2 regions of the Comamonas sp. C11 genome follow, and region 1 is predicted to be linked to the other one. Evidence: predicted binding sites of a transcription regulator. Region 1 holds the regulator's gene; the other holds the start of a gene.

Region 1 (4,425 bases):
CGCTATATCGAAAGCCTGGGACACAAACTCCAGCAAGGTGACGATCTCGTCGCCCTGCTCCGCGGCGTGAGCAGCGCCGGCAGCGACGGCGGCCGCACTGCCAGCAGCACACCACTGCTCACGCACAGCGCATTGCAGCAAGCCACTCTCTCACACCAGAGCGAAGGGCGCGACACCCAGGGCCGCCATCTGATGCTGCTGAGCCAGAGCTTCGAGGCACCGCCCACCTCAGGCTGGCTCATCACCCTGGTCGATATCAGCGACCTGCGCAGTGCACAGGCGCAGCGCGATCAGGCCATGCAGTTCATCTCCCACGATATCCGTGCCCCGATAGGCTCCATCATCACCTTGCTGGAGATGCAGCGCACAGGCAAGCGCATCGAGTCGCAAGATGCACTGTTTGACCGCATTGAGGGCTATGCCCAGTCGTCTCTTCAGCTGGCAGACGATTTTGTGCATCTGGCCAGAGCCCAGCAGCAGCAATACCGCCACGAAGTCCTGGATCTGGGTCTGCTGGCGGATCAGGCCGTCTCGGATTGCTGGGCCCTTGCCCAGCAGCAGAACATGCAACTGGTATTCCAGCTGCCGGATGCCGAAGCCTGCGTACATGGCGATCCCGGTCTGCTGCACCGCGCCGTCATCAACCTGCTGAGCAATGCCATCAAATACGGCAAGCCACAGACTGGGGATGGCGGTGCCCAAGTGGAAGTCGCTGTTGTCGAGCAAGACAGCCAATGGGGCATCGCCGTGCGCGATCACGGCTCCGGCATGGACGAAGCATCGCTGGCCAGACTCAGCCAGCCGTTCGAGCGCCTGCAGCAACACCAGCGCATGGATGGCGTGGGCCTGGGCCTGGCCTTCACGCGTACCGTGGCACAGCGCCATGGCGGCAGTCTGCAGATAAGCAGCCAGCTGGGCCAAGGCAGCAGCTTCACCTTGCTGATACCCAAGGCCTGAGCCAAGAAACGAAAAAGCCTCAGAACTTTTCAGTTCTGAGGCTTGACGTTTTGTGGTGCGGCTGGCAGGAATCGAACCCACGACCCCTTGGTTCGTAGCCAAGTACTCTATCCAGCTGAGCTACAGCCGCAACAGGGTTGTATTCTAGCAGTGCAAAAACGGCTCTCGGACGAAATCGGCAACTTTTTCGCGCTCAGGCAAAGAAAAAGCCTGCCATCGATACAGACGGCAGGCTTTCATGCAGCTTGGTAGGGCGTGGCGGACTTGAACCGACGACCAAAGGATTATGAGTCCTCTGCTCTAACCAACTGAGCTAACGCCCCAACACTGACAACAGCCGTGGCTGCCACCAGAAAAACTTCGCCATTGTAGGGCCTAACGCTTGTGACTCAGAGCATTGCTCACCAGTTTGGACGTGATATCGACAATCTGGATCATCTTGTCGTAGTGCATGCGTGTGGGGCCAATCACCCCCAGAGTGCCTACCACCTTGCCGTCAAGCTCATAGGGAGCGCTTACTACAGACAAATCTTCAAACGGTACGGTCTGGCTCTCGCCGCCGATATAGATGCGCACGCCATCGGCCTGATTGGAGAAGTCCAGCAACCTAAGGATTTGCGTTTTCTGCTCGAACAGGTCGAAAGCACGACGCAGATTGCCCATATCGCTGGAAAAATCGCTCACGGACAGCAGATTGCGCTCACCGGCGATCACCACGTCCTCGCGATCATGGTTGCTCATGACCTCAGTGCCTACATTCACCGCCGCCTGCATGAGGCTGGCAACCTGGCCCCGCAATTGCTCCACCTCGGTTTGCAGCCGCGTGCGCACCTCCTCCATTGCCAGACCGGCGTAATGGTGATTGAGGAAATTCGAGGCTTCTATCAGTTGCGAGGACTCGTAGTCCACATCTGTGAAGATCACGCGGTTTTGCACATCGCCTTCGGGCGAGACGATGATGACCAGAAAGCGCCGCTCCGACAGGCGCACGAACTCGATATGCTTGAAGACGGAGCTGCGACGCGGCACCATGACCACACCCACGAACTGGGAGAGGTTGGACAGCAGATTGGCCGCATTGGCAATCACCTTCTGCGGCTGTTCAGGCATCAGGCCGGGCGTTACAAGATCGCAGCGGTCCACCGTCAGCATGGTGTCGACAAACAGGCGGTATCCCCTGGCTGTCGGCACGCGGCCTGCCGATGTGTGAGGGCTGATGATCAGACCCATCTCTTCCAGGTCGGCCATCACATTGCGTATGGTGGCAGGCGACAATTCAAGCCCGGATGCACGTGAAAGAGTGCGCGAGCCGACTGGTTGACCGTCAGCGATGTAACGCTCGATCAGCGCTTTGAGCAATAACTTGGCACGTTCGTCGAGCATGATTTCATTTTAATGATGTAATTTCCCAGATGACATCCACGTTCCACCATATTGCCCTGATCGGCAAGTACCACACACCCGCAGCAGGCGTTCCGTCCGATGCAGCCAGCGCAGCACTGCAACGGATTGCCGGTTATGTGCGCAGCATGGGTTGTGAGGTGATTCTGGATACCCAGTCCGCCATCTACGCGGGCCTGCCCGATTACCCGAGCATGGACGTGGACGGCCTGGGCAGGCATTGCGACCTCGGCCTGGTCGTGGGCGGAGACGGCACCATGCTGGGCGTGTGCCGCCATCTGGCGCGCTATGGCACACCGCTGGTCGGCATCAACCAGGGCCGCCTGGGGTTTGTCACCGATATCGCCCTGGATGAATTCGAAGCCTCCATCACGCCCATATTGCAGGGCGAGTACGAGGAAGACGAACGCACCCTGATGAATGCTCGCGTCATGCGCGACGGCCAGTGCGTTTTTGAAGCCCAGGCCATGAATGATGTGGTGGTCAACCGTGGCTCGACCTCGGGCATGGTGGAGCTGCGCATCGAGGTCGGCGGCAGCTTTGTCTCCAACCAGCGTGCGGACGGCTTGATCGTGGCCACCCCCACGGGCTCCACCGCCTATGCGCTCTCGGCCGGCGGTCCCATGCTGCACCCTTCGATTCCGGCCTGGGTGATGGTGCCCATCGCGCCGCACAACCTCTCCAACCGTCCCATCGTGCTCTCCGACGCCCAGGAAGTGACTATCGAGGTAGTGGGCGGCCGAGGCGACGCCAGCGCGAACTTCGACATGCAGTCCCTGAAATCGCTGCAGCATGGCGACCGCATCCTGGTGACGCGCGCCGATCACAGCGTGCACTTTCTGCACCCCAAGGGCTGGAATTACTTCGACACCCTGCGCAAAAAACTGGGCTGGAACGAGGGAGGCGTCTGACCATGGCCTTGAAGCGCATCGTCCTGCGGGACTTTGTGATTGTCCAGTCACTCGATCTGGACTGGCAGACCGGCTTCACGGTGCTTACCGGCGAAACCGGGGCCGGCAAATCCATCATGCTTGACGCTCTGCAACTGGTGCTGGGCGCACGAGCCGATGCACAGGTGGTGCGCGAAGGCTGCCCTCAGGCCGATATTTGCGCAGAGTTCGATTGCCCACCCCATCTTCATGAATGGCTGGAAGAGTCGGGTTTTGCACAGGAGCAGGATTTGCTGCTGCGCCGCGTCATCGACAGTCTGGGCCGCAGCCGCGCCTGGATCAACGGCTCTCCCGCCACGGCCACGCAGCTGCGCCATCTGGGCGATCAGCTGATCGATATTCACGGCCAGCATGCCTGGCAAAGCCTGACCCGCCCGGACGCAGCACGCGCCATGCTGGATACCTATGGCGGCATTGAAACGGCTCAGCTCAAATCGCTTTGGCTGGACTGGCGCCAGAACCATCAGGCACTGGAGCAGGCGCTCTCGGCCCAGGACAATCTGCAACGCGAACGGGAGCGCCTGCAATGGCAGATCTCCGAGCTGGACAAGCTGTCGCCGCGCGCCGAAGAGTGGGATGAGCTCAATGCCCAGCACACACGTCTGTCACACGCACAGACCTTGATGGACTCGGCCCAGTCCTGCCTGCAGCTGCTGGAGGATGACGATTCGGGAGCGGCCACCCCATTGGGCAGAGCCCACCACCTGCTGCAGGACCAGGAGCATCTTGAGCCTGAGTTTCAGAGCATTGCCGACGTACTGGGCTCCTGTGTGGCACAGCTGCACGATGCCCGTCACTCGCTGCAGGCCTATCTGCGCCGCGCCGATCTGGATCCCGAGCTGCTGGCCGATCTCGATGAACGCCTGTCGCTGTGGATGCAACTGGCGCGCCGCTACAAGCGCACGCCCGAGGACTTGCCCGCCCTGCTCGAAGGCTGGAAACAGGAGCTGCACCAGCTGGATGCTGCCGTCGACGTGGAGGGGCTGCGCGCCAAAGAGCAAGCCGCCCACCTCAGGTATCAGGCCGAGGCGCGAAAAATCTCGCAGCAGCGCACCCTGGCTGCACCACGCCTGTCACGCGCCATCACCCAGTCCATGCAAAGTCTGGGCATGAAGGG
Region 2 (4,425 bases), 2.0 Mb from region 1:
GAGGAGCCTGCGGGGAAGCCCACGATCAGGTGCAGGGGCTTGTCGGGCCAGTTGTCGGCTGCCAGGACGGCCGGAGCCATTGCTGTCGCCGCCATGGCGACTCCTGCTGCAACCAGGCTGCGGCGGGACAGGTTCTTCAAGATGCGCGAAGTGCGAATAGGCATGGCAGGTCTCTTTTGAATTCTTGATAGGCGATCGGTGTGCGTGAAAGCATGCACCAATGCCGAAAAATAAAAAACCCGGAAATTATCCGGGTTTGAGGTTCAGCATTTCAGCCTTTTAAAGGCTTGAAGCGCAAGTTGGCGTTTACGCAAACTCGGCCAGCGCTTTTTTCATCTTTTTCATGGCGGCTACCTCAATTTGGCGAATGCGCTCGGCACTCACACCGTATTCGGCAGCCAGCTCATGCAGCGTCATGCCGCCAGAGCCGTCGTCATTGACCTTGAGCCAGCGCTCTTCAACGATGCGGCGGCTGCGGTCATCCAGGCCCTCCAGGGCCATGACCAGACCATCGGTTGCCAGATGATCGCGCTGGCGCGATTCAAGCATGGCTGTAGGCTCGTGACTGGCATCAGCCAGGTAGGCGATAGGGCCGAAGGCCTGTTCTCCATCATCGCTGGGAGAAGGATCCAGCAGCACATCGCCGCCGGCCAGACGGGTTTCCATCTCGATGACTTCCTCGCGCTTGACGTTGAGCTTTGCAGCAACCGCATCAATTTCGTTCGAAGTCAGGGTTTCGCGCAGGGCCAGCTCTTCGTCGGCCATGGCGGCATCGGACTTCAGGTCATGCTTCATCGAGCGCAGATTGAAGAACAGCTTGCGCTGGGCCTTGGTCGTCGCGACCTTGACCATGCGCCAGTTCTTCAGGATATATTCGTGAATTTCCGCCTTGATCCAGTGCATGGCGTAGCTGACCAGACGCACGCCCTGATCGGGATCGAAGCGTTTGACAGCCTTCATCAGGCCCACATTGCCCTCCTGAATCAGGTCGCCGTGAGGCAGGCCATAGCCCAGGTACTGGCGCGAGATGGAGACAACCAGACGCAGGTGGGACATCACCAGACGCCCGGCGGCGTCCAGATCATTGTGTTCTTTGAGCTTGCGAGCGTAGTCCTGCTCTTCCTCAAGGGTGAGCATTGGCATACGATTGACCGCCGAGATATAGGCATCCAGGTTGCCCAGCGGAGGTACCAGCGCCCAGGGGTTCGCGGGCGCCAGGGCAGTAGCAATGGAGCCGGAGGCAGTTTTCATTGCAGGTTTCCTTTCTTCCATGATCTTCATATTAGCACTCCGTTAGAGAGAGTGCTAAAGACAAAGTTCCCACAGCTTTTGTTGGTTTTTGACGGCGCAGGTTGTGACCTGCCTGTCGATTCTTCTTGAATTTGTACTTTGTTGGTAATCCACCCTAGTAGCAGGCCTGGCTGATCTTGAAGGCTTGGCAGGCTGCCCGGATCGACAGCCCTCGTTGTTGCACAGCTCGTTGAGCCATCTCGCATCGGCAAGATGGCTTCACCACTTTTTTGCAAGAGCCTCCGCCACGACCTCAGCCTTGAGCTTCTCCTCGATGTACATCTTGCGCAGGCGTCGGTTCTCTTCCTCCTGCTCCTTCATGCGCGCCATCAGCGAGGCGTCCATGCCACCGAACTTGGTTCACCACTTGTAAAACGTCGCCGAGCTGATACCCAACTCTCGGCAGAGCTCGGGGTCCGTCCGAGCGGCCTCTGCCTGCTAGAGTGCATCAATGATCTGGCTGTCGGCGAAACGCGATTTCTTCATGGTAGAGATTCTCCTTTGAGAGTCTCTACTTCTTCGCGTATTGGATTTTTGGGGGGATTACCGTTCGTGACTCAGTGCCTAAACAGCAGCAATCGCCAACACCAGTCGTTGAACGTCAAGTGTCTTGAACGGCCACATCACCCTCGTAACTGGCCACTCGCTTGCGTGGTTCACCACGCACCGGCCTGAATGCCCGTTTCTTCGCTCCATCGAGTGTCGAACTTGCGATCAATCCACGTAGAAACACCATGATCAAGCGTCCAGTCAGCTCCTGGCGGTCGGTGGTCTTTTGCAGTGCAAGCCCATGTGAAAGTGCCATAAAAGCAGCAGCTAGTTCGTGAGGCTCGGCAGGAGTTGAGCGACCAAGCTTTTTAAACAATAGGTCGATCACGCCGCCGATCTCGGATTGGTGTTTGTCCCAAACCTTTTGGTACTCCGTAGCGAAAGATGGGCTACGCCTCGCATGCAATTGCAGTTCTATGGAAAGCATGCACCAGTCAGCATCGTGATTGAGGGTAGAAGCCCAGGCCTCCAGTCGGGCCAGCATTTGCTCGGGCAACTGCGCGTTGTCGCCCATGAGCGTAGTAAGTTGCATCGCTTCTGCATCCATGTGCCGCCGCAGCAACTCTAGCAAGACATCCTCTTTGCTTGAGAAGTTTGAATAAAAAGCGCCTTGGGAATAGCCAGCGTTGTTCGCGATGTCACGGATCGATGCGCCTCCATACCCGTTTGTCACAAACAAGTGCCGTGCAGCGTCGATCAGGTGCTCGCGAGTCTGTGCCCGGCTTTCGTCTCGGGTCAGGCGTCTTCTTGCAGTCGTGGTGCTCATGGCTTTAAAGATATCACATGAGATTCAGATATCGATCGTTGTGTGACCTCGTGTGAATGCTTGCCAAAATAATTTCAGATATCACTTGAGATTTCAAAGTTCCAGCGGTACATTTAAATTTCAAGTGATATTTGAAGATCAGTCGAAATGAAAAAGTACAGCAATCCGCAGTCAGCTTTTGTCACTGGCGCCACAGGCCTTCTTGGCAACAACCTTGTGCGTGAGCTGGTCGCGCGTGGCGTCTTCGTCAAGGCTCTCGTCCGTTCGGAAACCAAAGGTATGCAACAGTTCACAGGAGTGAAGGGCGTGGAACTGGTGCAGGGTGATATGGCAGATGTGCCCGCTTTCTCCAGGGCGCTGCAAGGATGTGACGTGGTGTTCCATACTGCGGCCTTCTTTCGAGACAACTTCAAAGGCGGCAGCCACTGGGAAGAGCTCAAACGCATCAATGTAGACGGCACGCAGCAGCTTATTGAGCAGGCATACGACGCCGGCATCCGGCGCTTCGTTCAGACTTCATCCATCGCAGTGCTGAATGGCGAGCCGGGTGCGCCCATCGATGAGACTTGTCTGCGTGACCTAGCAGATGCTGACGACGACTATTACCGAAGCAAGATACTGGCCGATCAAGTCGTATCGGCCTTTCTTGACACACATCCGGACATGCATGCGAGCTTTGTCTTGCCCGGCTGGATGTGGGGTCCTGCCGATATCGGCCCAACCTCGTCAGGACAATTTGTCAACGATGTGGTGCTTGGCAAATTGCCTGGGTTGCTGCCAGGGAGCTTCTCGGTTGTCGATGCTCGCGATGTAGCGAAGGCGCAAATTTCAGCTGCGGAACGCGGCCAGCGCGGTGAGCGCTATCTCGCCGCAGGTCGCCACATGACGATGCAGGAATTGGTTCCCTTGGTGGGGCAGATCGCGGGAATCAAGACGCCGACACGCAACTTGCCTTTCTTGCTTCTGTATTTCCTGGCGGCGGCGCAGGAACTCTACGCGAAGATCAGCGGTAAACCCATCTTACTCAGCTTGGCGACGGTACGGCTCATGCGCAAGGAGGCGGGACGAAGTCATTTCATTCACACGAAGAGCGAACAGCAACTTCAATTGATATTTCGACCCATTGAGCAAACTGTTGCCGATACGGTCGCTTGGTATCGCCGCCATGGTTGGCTACCCATTGCGTCACCTCAATAACGCCAGGTAAACCTCTTCGTCGCCCTTGTTCTGGGGGATTTGCCGAAGCCAAACAAGGAACGACTGTGACGGAAAAATTGATCTTGAAACTCTTGACGCTCCTTGGAGCCGTCGTTCTTTCTGCGGTTGCCCCGCGTCAATCCGCTGCGCAGAGCATCTTCTCCGTCAGGGCAGCGGACAGCATGGCCGAGTTTTGCAGGAAAGGACAGGCGGAGTACCCGGAAGGCATCGCTCGCATGCATCCTTCGTTCAAGTTCAACATCTGTTGGTGGCTCGAGGATGCAGGCATCGAAGCAAGCACGTTCGATAGCATCGTTGGAAGGTTACCGGAGAACGCGGGGCCGTCGCAGGCGGCTTGGCAGGCGACTTTTAGCAAGCCCGCCCAGGTGCATCTAGCACGAGCGCATGCGGCCGAAGCGCGCGGCGAGAGCGAGAGTGCATCGGCCGAATACAAAAAGGCCGCGTTCTATCTGCGAATGAATCGACTGCCCAAGCAGGTCCCCATTGCGGATCTGTCGGCAACCGAACGAGCTTACGCAGTCCTGGGAAAACCGCTCCAGCGGATCAAATTCAGGACCGGCGAAAAGGATTTCATTGGCTACTTCCGAACACTGTCGACACGA

What was found. Region 1 encodes HrcA, which represses chaperone genes, less so after heat shock. Its sites were predicted from a motif close to TTAGCACTCNNNNNNNNNGAGTGCTAA; they were not measured.
Region 2: a site for HrcA is predicted at 1,283-1,309, ahead of rpoH (RNA polymerase sigma factor RpoH). Genes of this name have one in related genera too.

Annotation. Positions count from the first base shown of each region.
Region 1 is NZ_CP101743.1:1,072,546-1,076,970, reverse strand. Features, by position in the region: gene NOX35_RS04940 (CHASE2 and HATPase_c domain-containing protein) at 1-957, shown strand, start outside; tRNA gene NOX35_RS04935 (tRNA-Arg) at 1,011-1,087, opposite strand; tRNA gene NOX35_RS04930 (tRNA-Ile) at 1,204-1,280, opposite strand; gene hrcA (heat-inducible transcriptional repressor HrcA) at 1,333-2,340, opposite strand; gene NOX35_RS04920 (NAD kinase) at 2,370-3,269, shown strand; gene recN (DNA repair protein RecN) at 3,272-4,425, shown strand, end outside.
Region 2 is NZ_CP101743.1:4,788,361-4,792,785, reverse strand. Features, by position in the region: gene NOX35_RS22120 (tripartite tricarboxylate transporter substrate binding protein) at 1-164, opposite strand, end outside; gene rpoH (RNA polymerase sigma factor RpoH) at 307-1,251, opposite strand; partial or broken gene NOX35_RS22110 (transposase) at 1,409-1,776, opposite strand; gene NOX35_RS22105 (TetR/AcrR family transcriptional regulator) at 1,892-2,605, opposite strand; gene NOX35_RS22100 (SDR family oxidoreductase) at 2,753-3,802, shown strand; gene NOX35_RS22095 (alpha/beta hydrolase) at 3,868-4,425, shown strand, end outside.